One region of the Streptomyces sp. NBC_00258 genome, then DNA from elsewhere that is predicted to be linked to it. Evidence: riboswitches for the same ligand, from Rfam matches in the RefSeq annotation. Region 1 holds a riboswitch; each other region holds the start of a gene.
The links. Region 1 has a riboswitch for cyclic di-AMP ahead of OG718_RS23460 (C40 family peptidase). Riboswitches for the same ligand answer to the same signal wherever they lie in the genome.
Positions count from the first base shown of each region.

Region 2: linked by a shared signal. The riboswitch ahead of OG718_RS26960 (M23 family metallopeptidase) and the one ahead of OG718_RS23460 (C40 family peptidase) in region 1 are both predicted to bind cyclic di-AMP.
Region 3: linked by a shared signal. The riboswitch ahead of OG718_RS19715 (hypothetical protein) and the one ahead of OG718_RS23460 (C40 family peptidase) in region 1 are both predicted to bind cyclic di-AMP.

Region 1 covers NZ_CP108081.1:5,290,421-5,297,436, forward strand. The annotation lists gene pcrA (DNA helicase PcrA) at 1-1,873, opposite strand, end outside; cyclic di-AMP (ydaO/yuaA leader) riboswitch at 2,303-2,474, shown strand; gene OG718_RS23460 (C40 family peptidase) at 2,482-3,633, shown strand; gene OG718_RS23465 (hypothetical protein) at 3,734-4,087, opposite strand; gene OG718_RS23470 (C40 family peptidase) at 4,611-5,678, shown strand; gene OG718_RS23475 (hypothetical protein) at 5,964-6,656, shown strand; gene pdxR (MocR-like pyridoxine biosynthesis transcription factor PdxR) at 6,542-7,016, opposite strand, start outside.
Region 2 covers NZ_CP108081.1:6,078,253-6,085,268, forward strand. The annotation lists gene OG718_RS26955 (aldo/keto reductase) at 1-305, opposite strand, end outside; gene OG718_RS26960 (M23 family metallopeptidase) at 402-1,451, opposite strand; cyclic di-AMP (ydaO/yuaA leader) riboswitch at 1,463-1,620, opposite strand; gene OG718_RS26965 (PP2C family protein-serine/threonine phosphatase) at 1,927-3,033, opposite strand; tRNA gene OG718_RS26970 (tRNA-Met) at 3,176-3,249, opposite strand; gene OG718_RS26975 (dihydrofolate reductase family protein) at 3,410-4,549, opposite strand; gene OG718_RS26980 (MarR family winged helix-turn-helix transcriptional regulator) at 4,690-5,226, shown strand; gene OG718_RS26985 (GTP cyclohydrolase II) at 5,359-5,985, shown strand; gene OG718_RS26990 (RipA family octameric membrane protein) at 6,074-6,481, shown strand; tRNA gene OG718_RS26995 (tRNA-Lys) at 6,545-6,617, opposite strand; gene OG718_RS27000 (amino acid permease) at 6,795-7,016, opposite strand, start outside.
Region 3 covers NZ_CP108081.1:4,458,870-4,465,885, reverse strand. The annotation lists gene OG718_RS19750 (bifunctional DNA primase/polymerase) at 1-30, shown strand, start outside; gene OG718_RS19745 (hypothetical protein) at 20-322, shown strand; gene OG718_RS19740 (hypothetical protein) at 338-661, shown strand; gene OG718_RS19735 (hypothetical protein) at 1,283-1,786, shown strand; gene OG718_RS19730 (hypothetical protein) at 1,912-2,295, opposite strand; gene OG718_RS19725 (hypothetical protein) at 2,292-3,962, opposite strand; gene OG718_RS19720 (hypothetical protein) at 4,322-4,810, opposite strand; cyclic di-AMP (ydaO/yuaA leader) riboswitch at 5,360-5,541, shown strand; gene OG718_RS19715 (hypothetical protein) at 5,549-5,782, shown strand; gene OG718_RS19710 (hypothetical protein) at 6,834-6,974, shown strand.

The DNA of each region.
Region 1 (7,016 bases):
CGACGAGCGCGACCCGCTCCAGGAAGGCGGAGAGCCCTCCCGGCACCTCGCCCTCGCCGGCCTCCTGCTCGAACTCCAGGGCCACGGCGGCCAGTTCCTGGAGGTTCTCGATGCGGGTCTCGTCCTGCGGGTCGGTCGAAGCCTGCAACTCGGCGAGGTAGCCGGTCCGTTCGAGCACGGCCTCCAGGACCGTCGCCGGGCCGGCGCCCGACTCGACGATCGTGTGGAGGTCCTCCATCAGCGTGTTGAACCGCTTGACGGCGTTCGTCGAGCGGGACGCCATGCCGTACGCCTCGTCGACGCGGCGCAGCGCCTGCGGGAAGCTGATCTTCTCGCGCTGGGAGAGCGCGTCGATCATCGCCTCGGCGCGGTCGCCGATGCCGCGCTTGGGGACATTGAGAATGCGGCGCAGCGGTACGGAGTCCTCGGGGTTCGCCAGCACGCGCAGGTACGCGAGGACGTCACGGACCTCCTTGCGCTCGTAGAAGCGGACGCCGCCGACGACCTTGTAGGGCAGGCCGACGCGGATGAAGACCTCTTCGAAGACACGGGACTGCGCGTTCGTGCGGTAGAAGACCGCGACGTCGCCCGCCTTCGCGTCGCCCGCGTCCGTGAGGCGGTCGATCTCGTCGGCGATGAACTGGGCCTCGTCGTGCTCGGTGTCGGCCACATAGCCGGTGATCTGGGCGCCCGCGCCCGCGTTGGTCCACAGGTTCTTGGGGCGGCGGCTCTCGTTGCGCTCGATGACCGCGTTGGCGGCGGTGAGGATCGTCTGCGTGGAGCGGTAGTTCTGCTCCAGCAGGATCGTCGTCGCGTTCGGGTAGTCCTCCTCGAACTGGAGGATGTTGCGGATGGTCGCGCCCCGGAAGGCGTAGATCGACTGGTCGGCGTCACCCACCACGCACAGCTCGGCCGGCGGGAGGTCGTGCTCGCTCGGCGGTACGTCGACCGGGTGCTCGGAGGTGCCGACGAGCTCCCGCACGAGGGCGTACTGCGCGTGGTTCGTGTCCTGGTACTCGTCGACCAGGACGTGCCGGAATCGGCGGCGGTAGTGCTCGGCGACGTCCGGGAAGGCGCGCAGGAGGTTGACCGTCGTCATGATCAGGTCGTCGAAGTCCAGCGCGTTCGCCTCGCGCAGGCGTGACTGGTACATCGCGTAGGCCTGGGCGAGGGTCTTCTCGAAGCCGTCGGCGGCCTGGGCCGCGAAGTCCTCCTCGTCGATCAGCTCGTTCTTCAGGTTCGAGATCTTGGCGCTGAACGACTTGGGCGGGAAGCGCTTGGGGTCGAGGTCCAGGTCGCGGCAGACCAGTGCCATGAGGCGCTTGCTGTCGGCGGCGTCGTAGATCGAGAAGGAGGAGGTGAAGCCGAGCTGCTTCGACTCCCGCCGCAGGATCCGTACGCATGCGCTGTGGAAGGTCATCACCCACATCGCGTTGGCCCGCGGGCCAACGAGCTGCTCGACGCGCTCCTTCATCTCGCCCGCGGCCTTGTTCGTGAAGGTGATCGCGAGGATCTGGCCCGGGTGCACGTTGCGCTCGCCCAGCAGGTGGGCGATCCGGTGCGTGAGCACACGGGTCTTGCCGGAACCGGCTCCTGCCACGATGAGCAGCGGCGAGCCGTGGTGAACCACCGCCGCGCGCTGGTTCTCGTTCAGCCCGTCCAGGAGCGCGGCCGGGTCCACGTGCGGCCGGGCGGCGCCGTCGCGGTAGTACCCGTCCCTGCTCGGCGGCGCGTCGAAGCGGCCGCCGAACAAATCGTCCGGAACCGGCTCCGACTCCGACGCCTCGTCCTCGGGCGGCGGCGGGGGCTCCTCCTCGTGGGCCCGCGAGGGCTTGAGGTCCGCCAGGAAGCTGTCATCAAAGAGGCTGCTCATCGCTCTCCGAGTCTAGGCGCCCCCACTGACAGCCCGCCGCCACCCTTGAAACTCCGCGGATCGCTCCGCGGGGCCGAGGGTCTTCCGGGGCCGCCCAGCGAGGGCTCTGTCACCCTCCGGAGGTGACCTGTAGCGGTCCGCGATCAGGTGGTCGACCTTCGCCTTCGCCAGAGACCGGAAACCTGGAAACCCGGAACGCCGTATCGCGAGTGCGGGCCGGCTGTGGCTGGGCGCGCAGTTCCCCGCGCCCCTGACGGGGCGATGGACAACTCCGCCCACACCATTCCGAATTGACCCCGCGGAGCAGAATCCAAGGCCAAGGTCACGAAAATGTATCGGGCATATCGCACATCAAACTTCACAGGGGCCACACGAATTAGCTAAATTTTATGTGGGCCGCACGACCCGCACCGGCGAACACGCCGGGCCGAGCGGCCTCCGCCGAGTCCGGTACGCCCTCGTGGCCGACGGAGCCGGGGACCCAACCGACCTTGGGGTGAATCGGTCCAACTCCCTTCGGGGAAGCGGACCGTAGGGCAAACCTTCCGGAGCACCCGCCCGAACCCGACAGCTAACTCGGTAGGCGGATGACGGAAGGAGACGCCCTCGTGGCGCCACACCGCAAGTCCCGGCCCCCCAGTCCCATGGGCATACGGACTCCGGCCCTCGCCACCGCGGCCCTGACCTCGGTGGCCCTCCTCTCCCAGACGGCGAACGCGTCCCCCGCCGAGGAGCCCAGGCCGAGCCTCGAGGAAGTCGAGAAGAAGGTCGACGACCTCTACCGCCAGGCGGAGACGGCCGGCGAGAAGTACAACGCGGCCAAGGAGAAGACCACCAAGCAGAAGAAGCGCGTCGACACCCTCCTCGACGACGTGGCGCGCCGCACGGAGAAGCTCAACGACGCGCGCGAGGAACTCGGTACGTTCGCCGCCGCGCAGTACCGCACCGGGGCCTCCGCCCCCGACACCGCCTCCCTCCTCCTCGCGGACAACCCGCAGGACTACTTCGACCAGACCCAGCTGATGGACCGGCTGACCAGCCGCCAGAAGCAGTCCGTCGACGACTACGTGACGCAGCAGACCGCCACGACGGAGAAGCGGCAGGAGGCGTCCGAGAGCCTGGAGACGCTCACCAGGACGCAGAGCTCGCTGAAGACGTCCAAGGCCGACGTCCAGCGGAAGCTCGCCACGGCGCGCGACCTCCTCTCGAAGCTGACCGCCGAGGAGAAGGCGCGGCTCGCCGCGATCGAGCGGAAGAAGCAGGAAGAGGCCCAGCGCAAGGCGGACGAGCTGGCCCGGCAGCAGGCGGCCGACGCCGAGCGGCGGCGCCAGGAGGCCGCGCAGGGCACCGGGACCTCCACGGGCTCGGGGAGCGCCTCGGGGACCTCCGGGTCCGGCTCCGCCGCCTCCACCGCCAAGGCCGACAAGGCCCTCGCCTTCGCCCGCGCCCAGATCGGCAAGCCGTACGTCTGGGGCGCCAGCGGCCCCGGCTCGTACGACTGCTCCGGTCTCACCCAGGCCGCCTGGAAGGCCGCCGGCGTCACGCTCCCGCGCACCACCTGGGACCAGGTCAAGGCCGGCGCGACGGTCTCCGTGAACAGCGCCCAGCCCGGTGACCTGGTCTTCTTCTACGACGACATCAGCCACGTCGGCATCTACATCGGCGACGGAATGATGATCCACGCGCCCAAGCCGGGGGCGTACGTCCGCGAGGAGTCGATCTACTACATGCCGATCCACAGCGTGGTGCGCCCGGCATGAGGGGCTTTTCGTAGACCTGTTTCGCAGATGTGCAGACGTCGGGAGCGGGCACGCGCGCGTGCCCTCTCCTGTTTGCCGGTCGAGACCGGCCCGCTTCCGCTCAGGTCCAGAGCACCGCGATGAAGATGTTCGCCGTGGTCAGCCCGCCCACCAGGCCGAACAGGCTGTTCTCCACCTTTTCCTCGTCCCGTTTCACGTAGACGAGGCCGAGGATCACGACCAGCAGGGCGAGCTTCACGCCGATCTTGACGTTGTTGACGGTCTGGTCGTCGGCCTGGTTGAGGCCGACCAGGATCGCGCCGGTGACCAGCATGGTCAGCGCGCCGTGGAGCATGGCGGGGCTGAAGCGGGCCGTGCCGGCGCTCATGGCCTTCATCTGCGTGAGGAAGCCGCCGAGGAGGGACGCGATGCCGATGATGTGCAGGGCGACGAAGACATGAATGAGTACGTCCATGAGCCCGGACACTAACCAAACGCCTCCGCGCCACCACGCACCGCCCCCGGACCTGCACACCCTGCCCCACCCGCCCCGCGCACCCGCCCCGCCGGCCCCGCACGCCCTGCCCCGCCCGCCCCACTGGCCCCCGGCAGCTCCCGCGCCACAGCCCGGCGGAGCCCATAGCACCGGCCCGCCGCCCGTTTCCCCACAACCCGCGCATCGGTCACCGCACCACATCAAGTCGGCGGCCCCGGGCCCGAATCGCGGTCGCACCCGGTCAGCTCATGTCCGAGTCCCACCACTTCCGTACATGCCGTTACCCCCGCCGCGGTCCCAGGTTTAGCGTCCTTCACCAGGTGACCGGCTCCCCACCACCGCCCGGGTCAGGGGCGGCATCCGGACACCACCGCCGAGAAAGGTCCGGCGGCGGCCCGCTCCCCCTGTGCGGGCCGCCGCCGGACGCGCAACCGGCCCCTGAGGGCCGCCGCCGCGGCTGCACCAACGCCTCGGCGGCCGTACGGAAGGACGTGGATCGCACGTGGCAGCGCACCGCAAGCCGAGACAGCGCTCAGTCGGCGGCAGTACGGCCCGCACCGCCTTCACCATCGCGCTGGCGGGCGCGGCGAGCGCGACCGGGTTCGAGGGGACGGGAACCGCCGCCCCGGAGCTGACACCCGCTCAGGTCAGGGCGAAGGTCGACAAGTTGTACCAGGAGGCGGAGGTCGCCACCGAGAAGTACAACGGTGCGAAGGAGAAGTCGACGAAGACGCGGGGCCGGCTGGACACCCTTCAGGACGAGGCCGCGCGCAGGACGCAACGGCTCAACTCCGAGCGGGACGCGCTCGGTTCACTCGCCGCCGCGCAGTACCGGGACGGCGGCGTCGACCCCGCGCTGGGGCTCATGCTCTCCTCCGACCCGGATCAGTACCTGGACGGGGCCGCGTTCGCCGAGCGGGCCGGCGACAGGCAGGCCTCGAACGTGTCGCGGGTACGTCGGCAGCTGCGCGAGATCGAGCAGCTGCGCGGGGCCGCCCACGTGGAGCTCACCTCGCTCAAGGAACGGCAGGCGGAGCTGAGGCGGCACAAGACGACCGTCACCGGGAAGCTGGGAGAGGCACGGGATCTGCTGTCGCGGCTGTCGGACGCGGACCGGGCCCGCATCGGCGCCGACGACGCGGACTCCGCGCGTGCCTCACGTTCCGCCGCGGGCCCGCGCGACCTGGGCGGCGGCACGGGTTCATCTGCCGCTGCTACCAACTCCCGTGCCGAGACAGCGATTTCGTACGCGTACGGGAAACTCGGCAGTCCATATGTGTGGGGTGCCACCGGACCCGACGCCTTCGACTGCTCGGGGCTGATGCAGGCCGCGTACCGTGAAGCGGGGATCTCGCTGCCCCGCACGACGTACGCGCAGATCAACGCGGGCCGGCGTGTGTCGCGGTCCGAACTGCGCCCCGGCGATCTGGTGTTCTTCTACTCGGGCATCAGCCATGTGGGGCTGTACGTGGGCAACGGGCAGATGGTCCACGCGCCCAATCCGTCGGCGCCGGTGCGGGTGGCGCCGATCGACGAGATGCCGTTCGCGGGGGCCACGCGCGTGGCGTGAGCCGGTCGGCGAACAGGCGGGGGTCGTTGGGAACAGGCAGGGGTTGTTGGGAACAGGCAGGGGTTGGTGGAGAGAGCGGGGGAGTTCAAGCCGTTCGGGCATCGGACCGGCTTGGATGGGCATCGCGTGGGTACAGCGGCGGGGTAGCGTCGGCGTGGCACTGTTCGACATGTCGCACCGCACGGTCTCGATCCGCTCGGTCCCGTTCCACCTCGCTGCCTCCCCTCCCATCCCGTTCCGCCGTCACGTTCCGCCTGGTTCGCCGTCGCCCTCCCGAAGGATTCGATGCCCGGCCCCACGCTGCCGCCTCCGCAGCCGCCCGCGTACTTCAGCGGCTGGCCGGACAGGTCGGCGCTGCTGGCCGACCGCGGACGGGCGTTGGAGGAGCTGCGCAGACGCAGTCTCGGGGTGCACCGGGTGCTGCTGCTGTGGCTGCTGGCGGTCGCGGCGATCATCGGATGGGCGCTGCTGGTACTGCCGTTGCAGCAACTGGAGCAGCGCGATCCCACCGGGTTCATCCTGGGGCCGCTCTTCGCGGTCCTCGGTCTGGCCTCGCTCGCCCCCTCCGTCGTGGCCGTCGTCCTCGCCGTCAGGAGGGACCGCCATATCAGCCAACTTCTCGACGCCTGGCTGCGGTTGGACAGCCATCCGCCCACCGACGCCCGCCTGCGCTCCTCCGGCCTGAGTCTCTTCTGGCTGCTCTCCTCGCTCACCGTCTGCGCGTTCGGGCTGTGGACGTCGTTCGCGGGGGTGGCGGAGGCGAGGCCGGGACGGGACGCCTACAGCGACGTGGTGCTCGTGATGGGGATCGGATTCATCCTCTGGCTGACCGGTCTGATCGGCGTGGTGAAGGCCGTACGGCACTATCGGTGGGCCGTACGGGTGTTGGGGCCCCGGGTACCGGCCGAGCAGCGGCCAACTGCCTCGCCCAGTACGGCGATCCCCTCCTCGATCGCCGACACCGAAGACGCCGCGTAGCCGAGCAGCAGCCCGGGTGGGCCGTCCGGGCGCTGACGGTGCCAGGAGAGCGGGTGCACCTTGACCCCGTGGGCCAGCGAGTCGGCGGCGAGGTCCGTGTCCCTGAACTCCCCCGGCGCCCCGCCACTCGTACCGGCGCTGTCGCCCCCGCCGAACGTGATCAGCAGATGCAGCCCGGCCGCGGCCCCGTGCACCACCGCGCCCGGCAACCGCGCCCGTATCGCCCCGATCATCGCGTCCCGCCGACGCCGATGGCGCCGCCGTACCAGCCGCAGGTGCCGCTCCAGTTCCCCCGACTCCATCAGCCGGGCCAGCACGAGCTGGGGCAGAACCGCGTTGCCGAGGTCGGCGTACCGTTTC
Region 2 (7,016 bases), 790 kb from region 1:
TTCGCCCCGGACAGACCCTTGTACTCGGGGTGCGCGCCGACCTTGGTGGCGACGACGACGTCGGCGCGGTTGCCGCGCGCGGCGAGCCAGTCGCCGAGGACGGTCTCCGACTCACCGCCCTCGTTGCCCGGCACCCAGGCCGAGTACGTGTCGGCGGTGTCGACGAAGTTCCCGCCCGCGGCGGTGTACGCGTCGAGCACGGCGAAGGACCGCGCCGCGTCGGCGGTCCAGCCGAAGACGTTGCCGCCGAGGGAGAGCGGGAAGACGTCGAGATCGGACGAACCCAGCTTGCGGAGAGAGGTCATGGATGGGTCAACGGCCGTACCGGACGGCCGTATTCCGCACCCAGGACCCCTCAGGCCCGCCCAACGGGTCGGGCCCGCTTACGGGGTGAGCCCGCCTTACGGGGTGAGCCCCTTGCCCCGCAGCCAGGCCATCGGGTCGATGCCGTCGCCACCGCTGGTGTGGACCTCGAGGTGGAGGTGCGCCCCGGTGACGTTGCCGGTCGCGCCCACGCGGCCGATGATGTCGCCGGTGTTCACCTTCTGCCCGACGCTGACACCGATCGACGACTGGTGCGCGTACCAGACCTCCGTACCGTCATCGAGTTCGAGGACCGTGCGGTAGCCGTACGAGCCGTTCCAGCCGGCTTCCTTGATCGTGCCGCTGTGAACGGCCTTGATCGGGGTACCCGTGGGAGCGGCGAAGTCCAGACCCGTGTGCTGACCGGACGACCACAGCGCACCGGACTGCCCGAAGGTCGAGGTGATCGTGTACGAGGAGGTGGGCAGCGTGAACTGCTTGGCGAGTTCGGCGAGGCGCGCGGCCTCGGCCTTCTCCTTGGCCTCCTGGTCCGCCTTCTTCTTGGCGGCGGCGACCTTGGCCTCGGCGGCGTCCCGCTCCTTGGCGGCCAGCGTGGCGGCCTTCTTCGCGGCGGCGGACTCGGCGGCCTCCTGGGCCTCGCGGTCCACCTGGTCCTGCTGCTGCTCGGCCTGGAGCATGATGCGGGCCCGCAGGGCCTCGCCCGCGTCCGAGTTGCCCTGCTCGGCGTCGGCGGTGGTGAGGCCGACGGCGGTGATCGGGGTGCTGGAGCCCTCGGGGGCGTCGTCGTCCGAGAACGGCGAGCCGACGTTCGGCAGGTCGGGGATCGAGATCGACACCGGAGGCTTGCCGGTCTGCGCGGTGGCCATGCCACCCGCACCGACGGCGGCTATGACACCGACGCCCAGAACGGTCGAGCTACGGGCGAGTCCTCCGCCGCGCTGCTTGGAGACGCGGTGCCTGCCGCGGACGGGAAGGACGGTCTCCGCGCTGGGATTCCAGACCTCCCACGTCTCCTCGTCCTTACGGGCGCCGTAGGCGAAGGTGTCGGGCTTCTTCTCACCCGAGGACTCACCCGTCAACTCATCCGGCACGAACGAGGGTGTGGGGGCAGACCGGTTGGACGCCACGTAGGCGCACTCCTTTCCTTCCTTCTCGCCTACCGGGTTAGCTGACGGGTTCGGAGCAGGAAGGTCTCCTACGCGCGTCAACCCGCGGTGCGCTACACCGCGAATGACGTGCGATTCACCCCAAGTGGTGGTTCCCCGGTTCCCTTGCGGGATTCGGCGCGTGCGCACGGAGCCGACTCTTGTGACGGCTGGGACGACCGCGCTGCGTTATCGAACGTTAATAGACCCGGGCACCGGATTCCAAGCTGTTCCTGATGATCGTTAAGGCTCTTGGCCTGGACTTTCAGGTCATGAGCGGGGTAAATCGGGCGAGTTGATCGCCATTCAGGTACGGGAGTCCTGTTGATGGTGCGTCAGTTGTTGAGCGGAGGGATTCCGTTCGACTACCAACGGTGATAAAGGTCGCCGCAAGAGCGATGTATCTCACGCCGGCCGCAATCGCGACTGCCGCCGTGCCCTCGCGACTGCCGTGCTTTCACGGCCGCCGCACCGCGAGCAGTGCCATGTCGTCGGTGGCACCGCCGCCCCCGGTGTGCCGCAGGACGTCGTCCAGTACCGCGGCGAGCAACGCGTCGGGCCCGGGAAAGCCCCGCCCGGACAGTCGCCGCGCCGGATCGAAGAAGACGCCTCGCCGGTCCCGCGCCTCGGACAGCCCGTCCGTGTGGAAGAGCAGCATGGCCCCGCCCGGGAACTCCTCCTCCTGCGCGCGGTCGGGCCAGGTCCCCAACTCCCCCGTCCCGAGCGGCAGCGCGGGCTCCGCCGCGGCGAGCGTGCGCACCTCCCCGTCGCCGTACAGCAGGAGGGGCCCGGGGTGGCCGCGGTTCACGAGGCGTACGACCGGGGTGCCGTGCGGGATCTCGGCGAGCACGGCGGTGGTGAAGTCCTCGACGAGCTCGATGGTGTCGCGCCGGACGCCCCCGCGCGCGAGCGCCCGCTCCAGCCGCTGGGCGACCGCCTCCAGGGTCGACTCCTGCTCGGCGGCCTCACGGAAGGCACCGATCAGCACGGCCACGACGGCGACCGCTCCCATGCCCTTGCCCCGTACGTCGCCCACGAGGAGCCGTACGCCGTGCGGGGTGTCCTGCACGGCGTACAGGTCGCCCCCGATGAACGCGCCCTCCTGAGCCGCCTCGTACCGTGCCGCGATCTCGAGGCCGCCGATCCGCGCCGCCGGTTCGGGCAGTACGGCCCACTGGGCGGCCTCCGCGATCTCGCGGGCGGTGGCGAGGCGCGCGTTGCCGCGGCCCACGAGCCGGTTGATGCCGACGGCGAGCACGGCGGCCGTGGCCACGGTGAGGACCTCGGTGGCCGCGCCCGCGTCGAAGGCGAACCTGAGGTGGACGAGGGCCATGCCCGCGGTCGCCAGGATTCCCGTCCACACCGTGGCGCCGAACGAGAAGAGGGATGCGGCGATGAGTGCTGCGGCCGTGAAGAAGGGAGCCGCGGTGAAGTCCTGCGGGGTGAGGAGGTCGTAGCAGACACCGGCGACGATCAGCAGCGCCGGCAGCGCGCGGACGAGGGTGCGCTGGTACGAGGCGGTCCTCTCCGCGGTCTCGACGCGCACCGGCTCCTGCTCCTCCACCTGTCCAGGCTTCCGGGAGCGGACGTGGCGGGCGAGCGGACGAGGACCGGGCGAGTGAAGGCACCTGGGGACATCAGAGGAAGTACCCGGGGAAACACCTGAGGCCGGAATCCTTGATCGGATTCCGGCCTCGGGCCTTCAGTAGCGGGGACAGGATTTGAACCTGCGACCTCTGGGTTATGAGCCCAGCGAGCTACCGAGCTGCTCCACCCCGCGTCGTTAAGACCACTGTACGCCATCCGCGGGACCCGAAGCACACGCGTTGATGTCGCCCGCGCTTAACCGAGCGGTTTGGCATGAAACGTGCCGGTCGGCGGTGTCCGTCGATCGTGCGCGTCGGCTGTGCGCATGGCTCGGCCGGCGGGAAACGGGCCGGTCAGACGAGATGCCGGTTGGGCGCCTTCGCGTCGGCCTCGTACTCCGGGAGCACCAGGACATCGGCGCCGGCCGCGGCCAGCAGCCCGCTCCCGTCCGCGCCCGTCACGAAGGTGTCCGGCTCCCGCCAGGCGGTCACGACCCTGCGTACGCCCGCGTCGAGGATCAGCCGGGCGCAGGGCGCGGGCCGTGACGCGCGGCGGGCACACGGCTCCAGGCTGCTGTAGACGGTGGCGGTCGCGAGACGCGGATCACCCGGCTCGATCCTGGCGAGGGCGGCCTCCTCTGCGTGCGAGACGGGGTCGGACTCGCGGGAGAACCCGCGGGCCAGCTCCGTACCGTCGGCCGCGACGACGACCGCGCCGACGCTGAACGCGGTCCGCGAGGGCGGACACTCGGCGGCCAGTTCGCAGGCGAGCGCCAGCCACCGGTGGTCGGCGGCGGAGGGCACGGTCCCGCTGCCGGGCGCGGTGGGGACGTACCGCATGAGGACGACGTCCCCCACGGGCCGCGTCTCGACCAGCCGCAGGCGGTTGCGGGGGCCGCCCGGGTAGTCGCCGGGCCCGAACAGCCGGGGCGCGTCCGGTTCCCCCACGACGAGGGGCGCGAGGGCGAGCTGCAGTTCGTCGGCGAGGCCCTGCCGGAGGAGCTGGGTGTGGACGCGGCCGCCGCCCTCGACCATGAGCCGCCGTACGCCGCGTACGTCGTGGAGGTGGGTGAGCACGGCCCGCCAGTCGACGTCCGGGCCCACGGGGACGACGTCGACGCCGAGCCCGCGCAGGGCTTCGGCGGCCCTCGCCGCCCCGCCCTCGGTCGTATAGACGATCTTCTCGCCGCCCGTGGACCAGAAGTTGGCGTCGGGGTCGAGGTCGCCGCTGCCGCTGACGGTGACCTTCAGCGGGTACTCCGGGCGTCCGGCGGCGACCCGGGCCGCGCGGCGCTCGGCGGAGTTGACGAGGAGCCGGGGGTTGTCGGCGCGCAGGGTGCCCGCGCCGACGAGGATCGCGTCGGACTCGGCCCGTACCTCGTCGACCCGGTCGAAGTCGGCCGGCCCGGAGAGCAGCAGCCGTCCGGGGCCGGTGTCGTCCAGGCAGCCGTCGAGGGAGACGGCGGCGGACAACAGGACGTAGGGGTGAGGCATGGACGCGCTCTCTTTCGGACTCTCTCGGACTCTCTCGGAGGCAGAGCCGGGGCTTGCCCGGATCGGTGCGGCGGCCGGACGGCGGCCTGGGCTCGACATCCGGGCTTGGTTCAAGTTTGAAACAAACCTACACTGGGGGCATGACGACCCGCTGGCTCACCCCCGAGGAGCAGCGCGCCTGGCGCGCCTACATCGCCGCGTCCCATCTCCTGGAGGACGCGATCGACCGGCAGCTCCAACAGGAGGCCGGCATGCCACACCTTTACTACTCCATCCTGGCCAACCTCTCCGAGGCGCCGGGCCGCAGCCTGCGCATGACCGACCTCGCGGAGAGCACGAAGATCACCCGCAGCCGGCTGACGTACGCGGTGACCCGCCTGGAGAAGGACGGGGCGGTACGCCGGGAGGACTGCAGCATGGACAAGCGGGGCAGCATCGCGATCCTCACGGACGAGGGGATGGCCCTCCTGGAGCGCACGGCCCCCGGCCATGTCGAGACGGTCCGCGCGACGCTCTTCGACAAGCTCACGCCGGAGCAGGTGGGACAGCTGGAGGAGATCTGTACGGGGATCGCGCGGGGCCTGGAGGGGGACGGCCCGCAGGCGGCCCCGGACGACGTCCCGTGGCGGCGCCGGTCGAGCCCCTGCGCGGGAGGGTCCGCCGTCGGCGAAGCATGAGGCCCACAGGGGCACATGCTTCGCACCACAACCACTCATATCCGTTGCTTCAACTTTAAAGCATGGGGTAGTGTCTCGATCCGAGGAGCTGCTTCAAATCTGAAGCAGATGAGATCGGACCGGGAGAACCGCATGCCCGACTACCCCGCCGCCACCCAGCGCTCGCGCGTCCGGGTGCCGCTGCGTTTCCACGACGGCTACAGCGTCGATGCCGAACTGGTCACCTTCCACGGCCTGACCGACGGCCAGGAACACGTGGCGATGATCCTCGGCACCCCTTCGGCCACCCCCCTGGTCCGCCTCCACTCCGAGTGCCTGACGGGCGACGCCTTCGGCTCGTCCCGCTGCGACTGCGGCCCCCAGCTCCGCGAGGCGGTCGAGCAGATCGCGATCCGCGGCGGCGTGCTCCTCTACCTCCGCCAGGAGGGCCGGGGCATAGGCCTCTACAACAAGCTCGACGCGTACGCCCTCCAGGACGAGGGCCTCGACACGTACGCCGCGAACACGGCCCTGGGCCTTCCCGAGGACGCCCGCGACTACACGGCGGCGGCCCAGATGCTCAAGGCTCTCGGCATCACGGAGCTGGACCTCCTGTCCAACAACCCCGACAAGGCGAACCAACTCCGCGACCTGGGCATCACGGTCGGCCACCGCGTCCCGACGGGCGTCTTCACCACGGCCCACAACGTCCGCTACCTCCGCGCGAAGGTCCTCCAGACCCAGCACACACTGCCGCTGGCGGAACTGACGGCGGGCTGACCCCGGACACCGCTCACGGAAGGGCGGTTTCGCGCGACCACGCCCACGGAAGGGGTGGCTCCGCGCGACCGTAGGGCAGAACAGTGGCATGGGGGACGACAGCGAAGCTCAGCGCATAGCCGAGGACAGCCGGCTCTGGCAGCACACGCTGCACGAGAACACGATGCTGTTCCAGCGCGGCAACCTCTTCCTGGTGGGCCAGTCGCTCTTCGCCGTGGCCCACACGACGCTCCTCGCCTCGGAGCAACACCTCGCGGCGGCCCGGGTCCTGGCCGCCTTCGGCCTCGTACTGGCCCTCACCTGGCTCTACGTCGGCCACCGCCACCGCCTCTACTACCGCCACGTACAGGCGAGAGCGCTACAACGCCTCCCCGACTACGCGGCCACCTGGACAAGTTGGACCGGCCGCAGGCGGGGCATGTCGATCACCCTGATCGCCTATGTCCTGCCGTGCCTGGCCGTGGTGATGTGGGGGGCGTTGCTGTTGATCACGTGAGCAGCCCTCGGAACACAAGCGAGCCCCCACCTCAGAAATGTCTCTGAGCTGGGGGCTCTCGCGTAGACCCTGTGGGACTCGAACCCACAACCAATGGATTAAAAGTCCACTGCTCTGCCAATTGAGCTAAGGGTCCGTGCGTCGGACCGCGCCGATGCACGCACCGACCCGTGTCGATGCAGGAACGAGCATAGCCGGACGTGGCCGAGACTCCGATCGGGTATCGGTGACGCGGCCACGCCGGATGGGTCGGAGGGGCTCGGCAGGGCTCCGGCGGAGGCCGGAAGGGTGGTGCGCGGCGTGGCGCGCGGTGTCACGGGTCGATCGGGTCCGGGGTGCCCGCGCGGGCCGCCTCTCGGGCGTGGGTGCGTTCGTGGTCCGGGTTGAGGAACCAGTGGCGGGCCGAGGCGAACCACCAGGCCGCGGCGAAGCCGAGGACGGCCAGGACCGCGATGGGGGCGTAGTTGAAGGTCTCCCAGGTGACCGGGGAGACCTGGGGCAGCATGAAGAGGATCGTGATGACACCCACCCACGC
Region 3 (7,016 bases), 830 kb from region 1:
GTCCTGGAGGCGGCGGCCAATGAACAGTGAGGGCGAGGAGCGCGACGGCATCGCCCGTTGGTCTCCGCTCGAAAGCGAAGGGTGGTACGCCGCGCGGGGTGCCACGAGCGCGCTGCGCGACGTCCTTGTGGCGGCGGGCCTGGAGAAGGACTTCCCGTACCTGCGGGCGGACTTGAACGCGTTCGGCCATGGGCTGATCGAACTCGGGCGCGTATCGCCGGAGACGGCGGAGCGGTTGGCAGAGCTCCTGAAACGTGCGCTGTCCTGCCCGCAGAGTGCGGACGGCGTGTGTAGCGGCCCGACGAACTTACGAGAGAACTAAAGGAGCGGGGAAGTCATGACGGACCGGCGAGGAGTGGTGGCGAAGCGGGCCGAGAACCTGATGCCCGGTGTGCCTTATGTGCGCGGATGGGTTCGCGCTCGGCGCGGTGCCGAAACGCTGGCACTACAACTGGCCGCGCTCGGCTTGGAGTCAGACTTCCCCGGCCTCAGCGCCGACGTGAACGTCTTCGGCGACGGCATGGTAAGCCTGGGCTCGATCCGACCGGAAGCGGCAGCACTCCTGGCTGAGTTGATCGCCTCCGGTTTAGCTGCGGAGATGACTGACCGTGCGGCGCCTACACCCAGCGAGCGTGACCACCGGGATACTCCAGTGACCTGAGAACTGCTGCCGCCCATGACTCCGGTCCGCTGTGGTCGGTTGAAACTCCCCCTCACGCGAACCGGACCCCGGCCCTGTGCGCCGAATGCCTCCGTCGCAGCAACCGGCACGCAGGGCTTTGGCATGACGGTGCACGTTTCGTGCACTGCGGCCGCCCCTGTCCGCCCGACCGGGACCGGCGCCCCAGCGCCGCAGCCCGGACGGGACGGCAGGGGCGACCGCCCCATGCGTATGTGGTTTCCTCAACGACAACTGCCTTGACATCCGCTTCAGGAGTTCGATCCTTGCCCGGGTGTCCGAGAGAGGACAGCCCTCGACAGGCGGGGGAGTGAGCGCTGAAGGACCTCCTCATCCACGGTCGTCTGCCGTCGTTGATGTCACTGTGTAAGAGGCTGATCCGTCGAGTGAGTTGCTCCGGTAGGCGGCACCCGTGCGAGACCTGGCTCCTACTCTGTCCGCGGCGCCAACATGTCCACTGAGTGGGCCCGGGTATCGACACCGGTGTGAGGTAGCCCGTCATCGGAGTAAGAGACGCCCTACTCCGACTTCCTGGAGGTTTCATCGGGACTGAACCGCTGCCACAATCGTGCTGATTGCGGTAGCACGCGCAGAGGGGGGCGGGTGGCTCAGTCTGAGATCCCTGTGGCGCTGATCGGCCTGGGAGGCGCAGTCGCTGGAGCGGCGGCCACCGCTGTGGTAGGTCGCTTCACAGGGCGCGCGAGCGTTAAGGCAGCGACCGTAGCCAAGGTGGACACCTTGCAGGACGAACTGACGAAATTCTGCGCTCCGTTCGTCGAAGCGAGGATTCAATTGCTTCCCGCTCTCACCGGGCATACGCCTTCCGACCCGTGGTTGGCGATAGCTCCTCAAATGTCCAGGGCAGCGCCGCGCTGGACGTCCATGGCTGCGAACCCCCTAACCCTGTGGGAGATGCCCGGGGTCGTACGTCGTAAGGCCTCGTACGTTGACGGCGAAATACGGTCCCACCAGACACGTGAGGATCAACTGCTCGTTTTCGATGTGCACATGGCCGTCCGCGAGCTCTACCAAGACGCCAGGGAAATCATCGACACGTACACGCGAGAATTTCGGCGACTCGCCAAGCGCGGGATGGGAGTGATGTGACTTGTGGCCAAATGGGCGTCTCCCGTCCCCGCACCCTTACGACGGACGACGGCAAGCGCGACCTCGTTTGGTCCTCGGCTGACGGGCGTACGTCGAAGGATGTTCCGGTGTTGGGTCGTTATACGTCAGGCGAAGGTGGCGATCAAGGAGAGAGCGGAGCTGAGTAGGGATACGAGTCCGGGTACGCCGTCGCATTTGGCCAGGATCTGTTCCAGCATGGTCCTGGCCGTGGAGCGGCCGCCTGTGTCGTCGAGGCGTTGCTGCGCGGTGAGGTCGAGGAGGATGACGCACTGCTGATAGTCGTTGACGCGGTCCTGATCGGCCGCCAACTGCTGTCGGATGCGGTCGAGTAAGGTGGTGAATTCTTTCAGCTGATCCGGGCCGGTGCCGGTGTTGGTCTGATTCTGGTGGGAATTAGTGGCGCCCGGCTGGTTCTGGACGTTGCCCATAGCCCCGTAGTTCACGATGCCGGAGTTATCGCCCGGGGGCTGGCTATTCCTGCGGATCACGCTGTACCTCCTGTCGTCGGGGGCCGGGTGTTCATCTGGGAGTTCACGGCGCCGGGCTGGTTCTGTACGGAGCCCATTTCGCCGTAGTTGATGACGCCAGAGTTCTGGAGAATGACCGTGGTCTGATCCACGTAGGAGCCGATGTCGACGTTGTGATCGACGAGGAATTTCTTGACCGAGTCGAAGATGCGCCGTTGCATCATCTCGATGTAGCGGCGCGCGTCGTCGTACTGGAGCATGTCGTCCATGTACCGGGTCGAGTATGCCTCGCGCAGGCTCACAGGACCTTTCTGCTTATCGAGTTCGGGGCGCCGGCGATCCTTGCCGGGGTTGAACAGCCGAATGAGCATCAGCACCACGTCCACCGCCGAGGCTAGCCAGGCCCGGCGGTGCCAGGACCAACCGGAGCGGGCGGCCTCACTGTCAGCGGTGCGGAGAGTCGGGTGGAGTGGGTTGATCACGTGAGGGCGGATGGTGACCCGCAGGTAGTGGTCCTCATAGGCGAAGCCAACGAAGACTGAAGCTACCAATTCACCGTCCCAGGAGATGACGCGGGCGCACAGGAACCGGCGGGCTACCTTCGGAGTCCGTCCCGCACCGACGGCCCGGGGGCCATGTTCGGCCAGGACACTCAGTGACGTCCATTGCTCGGGAGTGATGCTCTTCCATCGCTCCGCAGAGATTGCGGCGACGCCGTACGCTTCGAGTCGGTTATCTGGGTGGAAGTCGGGGCTGGGCGCGGTTCCGCGTTCGAGCTCGCGAACGACATGGGTGAGCAGATTGTCCGGGGTGAAGTGTTTGACACCGGTTGGCTCTGGCCCGGCCGTGCCAAGGAGGTTTTCGACGCGGGGGTTCGGGATGCCGGGGCCAGGTGCGCCATCGTTCTTGGGCGTTGGCTGAGCAGGCAGGACGTCGATGCCGATCTGGGCCTCGTACCAAACTTTGCCTGCACCGACGAAGTGGTACTTGGGGCCGCCCGCACGGATTTCGGTGACGTACGGAATCACCGTGCCGAACTTGAGCCGCCTGATGGCTTCCAGGGCGCGACGGCTTTTCCGGGGGAGGCCGCGCGTTTGGGTGCCCGTTTCACCGGATTCTGCGGTCACCCGCACCAGGCGGCGTTGTGCGAGGAGCCGGTCGAGGTAGAAGGCGCTCCACAAGCCCACGACCGCGACAGCTAGCGCCCACTCGGTAGCTGCGGTGTACAGGCAGGCGAGTCCCGCCAGTACCGCGAGAGTGATGAGGGCTCGCCGGAGGTACAGCAGATGCTCGGCGGCGGCGCAGCGCTCTATGACCGGGGTGAGCTCGAAACCGAAGGATGGGATGGGACGGGTGGTGGCGACGCGGTCGCGTACCCAGCGAACATAGTCGGGCCCGATGATCACCTTCGGCTGAGGTTTCTCGGGCATCTCGTCCGCGCCAGTGTCAGCCTGCGCTTCCTGCTTCTTGTCCCGCCACTTCGCGACGAAGACGGGCGTCAGTTTCTTCTTGAACTTGGCCCACTCGTTCTTTCGCCACGTGCGAAGCTCCGCTGGAGAATCAGGCCGTAGGTACGCCGCCGCACCCAATAATCGCGTCGTCTCTGTCTGCTCACCCTGGCCGTGTGCGCCGGCGGCGTCCCCCAGTGGCACGGCGGGCGCGCTGATCAATGAGATACCAACGGTCACAGAGCTGTCCGCGTCTTTGCCGAGCTCTCTGCCTAATCCCATGGCTCGCGCTTACCCCTGTCCCTCGCGCGACCCCCCTTGGCCGCTGGGTGGCCCATGCTGCCGTGCCGCCCGGGTTCTGACTACACCACCAACCACAACAAAACTGGCAGGCTACGAAGGATCAGCGGCGCAGGGGCTGTGCCCTCCGGGTGAGGGCCGCACTCGCGCTCTCAGCTTGGGAAGCTGCGATCATCTGCGGTTGGCTCGGGTGCTGACCTGGGCGAATGGTCGGGTTATGGCCTCTTTGGGCTCGGTCGCTTTCACCGTGGTTCCCCGCTGTTCCCCGCCCGATCTGGTGCGCTTGGGTGCGGTCGACCTCACGGCGCCGGTGGTCGGTGTCCTGTCGGGGGCCTTCGCCACGGAGTTCGGCGCAACCACTGGCGGCTGGTGCGAGTTGGCGCCGGGTCATAGGCGGCGTCGAGCCAAAGTTGGCGCAGATGCCTGAACTCGTAGTCGCGCCCAGCATCCGAATCCCGGAGGGTCTCGGCCCAGAGACGGTCGAACGCCGGACGATGCATCTGTGCGTGGATGGCGCCGCCCCAGTCACGCCAAGTGTCGTCCGAGACCCAGCCTTGAGCCCGCAGGTCGGCCTCGTCCTCGCTCAGGCGAAAGTAGAGCCGTATCGGTACCTCCTCTTCCTCGTCCAAGGCGCCAGCGTCTACGCCTCGAAGAGTGCGGGTCGACAACCGGTCCAGCAACGACCAGTAGCGCGCAATGTAGAAGTCCTCGACCTGTCGGACTCGCTGCGTGCGCACCTGCCAGATCGCGACGCCTGAGGCAGCCAACGCTGTCAGCAGGGTGATCACAAGGGAGAGCCATTCCATAATCGGAGATCATGGCGGCTAGCGGACCGCATGCATCCTCTCGTGACTCACTCGTAACTGCCCGCCCCTTGGCAGACAGCAACACGCTTTCCAACTGTGTTGGTTAGGTGTTGGGGCGGGTGCAGGGGCGTTCATCTGCGTTCATGGGGGGCGTTGATGCCGGAAGGCTTTGGGTCTGGTCTGAACGACCGTGAACGGGACTGAATGAGACGGAAATTGATACGGAGGCCAGCGGGAGGGGATCCGTCGGAACTCTCTGGAGGCCATCGAGCACGGGGCCGCATAGCTCCGTCCGGAACCACGTCGACGGCACACGTGGACTCCTGCAACGTGCTGACCTGATACAACGTCAAAGTCCTTTTGACCTTGGGTGATTGGCCATCATGTCCACCCGATCGGGTGAGTGGTGAGTAACCCCACAAATACGGTTCCGAGTTCGCGTTACTCCCAAGTAGCCGTAGATGATCCTCGTCACAAGTCCTCACCGACGGAGGTGGGGCGGTCCGGGCGGACGCCGAGTCCTGCCGCCGTCCGGATGACCGGTCTCTTCATGGGATCGGCAGGAGTGGAGGACCCAGGCACGACGGGTCGCCGGGACGGTCACGCCATGACCGGGCCGAGCAGCCCTTGGGGTGAAGCCGCGTCAGCGGCCGGGCAACTTCGCCAGCCCGAATCCGACAGGTCATCCTTCACAGGCGGTTGACGAAGGTGCAGCGAGCCATGACGGCAACGCAGAACAGCCCGCAGCTCCCAGGGGCTCCGCAGCCCCCGAGGAACAAGAAGACCGACGCGGTCATCGCGATCCTGGCCGCGATCATCGTCGGCGGCTTCGCGGGTGTCCTCCATCGGGCCATGGAGGGGGTCTCGTACTACGAGGCCATGAAGACCGCTGGAGGGACGACCCTCGGTCTTCTGATCGTCATCTTCGTGATCTTGACTTATATCTGGTCCTGATCACACAGGTCAACCCGATTTCCGGCAGTCACCCTCCATCCATCGGGGATACCGGAACCCAGGTCTTCACGGCAACCCCGTGACAGGACGTTGGCGGACCCGGGGGAGAGGCCTTGGAACCCAGACCAAGGCCTCTCCTTTCATGATCGAGAAGGTTCAGGTTGGTGCCAGCAGATGCCGTCCAGCCGCGCAGAACCCTCAGCTTGGGAAGCTCGCGTGCCTCGCGGGTGGGAAGCTTGCTGACCTGCGGCGGAACGCTGTCGGCGTCTGAAGCCCACAGTCTGCGTTCCCCGGTGTTCCCCGTGGTTTCCCGCACGACCTGGCACGAATCTGGCACGTCTGCCTGGGATGCCGACCAGAGGAACATGGGCGTTTGAGGTCGGGACTGTTAGTCAAACCCCTCGTTTGCCGGACAGTCACCCCCATCTGCTGGTATACCACCCAATGATGCCTAGAAGTCGAGAGTGCGCTAGAGGGAGCCATGGGACTCAGGAGTGACATTGACGCAGCACTGACTGAAGTTGTTGGGCATACATGGAAACAACGCGATGGGCGATCGGTCCCGGAGACTAAAGATATTGTCTTGCGCGACGGAGCCGTGAATCTAGAAGCCGTATACCTCTACTCAGACATGAGAGATTCGACCCGCCTGGCTAGAGATTTTCACCCAACCGTTGCGGCCAAAGTAGTGCGAGCATTCTTGAATTGTGCTGTTCGTGTAATTAGGCATTATGATGGTCACGTTCGAAGCTTCGACGGTGACCGAGTTATGGCTATCTATATCGGCGAGCGGGCGCGCACTCGTGCGGCTACCTCCGCTCTTAAGCTCAAATGGGCAGTGGATAACTGCGCCCGCCCCGTACTCGAGCAAAGGTTCCCACAACTGGCAGAAAACGACTTCGTATTGAGTCATGGTACCGGCATCGCGTCAGGGAAGGCATTTCTTGCGCGAGCTGGCGTCCGAGACAATAATGACCTGGTCTCTATCGGGCGTGCCCCGAATGTAGCAGCAAAACTGAGTGATATTAAGCGGCCACCCTATCGGACTTATATGACCGAGGACGTCTATAAGAAGATGGCCGATGATGGGAAACTAGACGACGACGGAAGGGATATGTGGAGTGTGGAGACGCGTGAAGTCGGAGGCGAACAACTCGCTGTCTACCGGTCGTTCTGGGGGTGGGTCGTCTGAGCGCCGAGGAAATCCAGAGGAAACAGCATGGAAGATCCATTC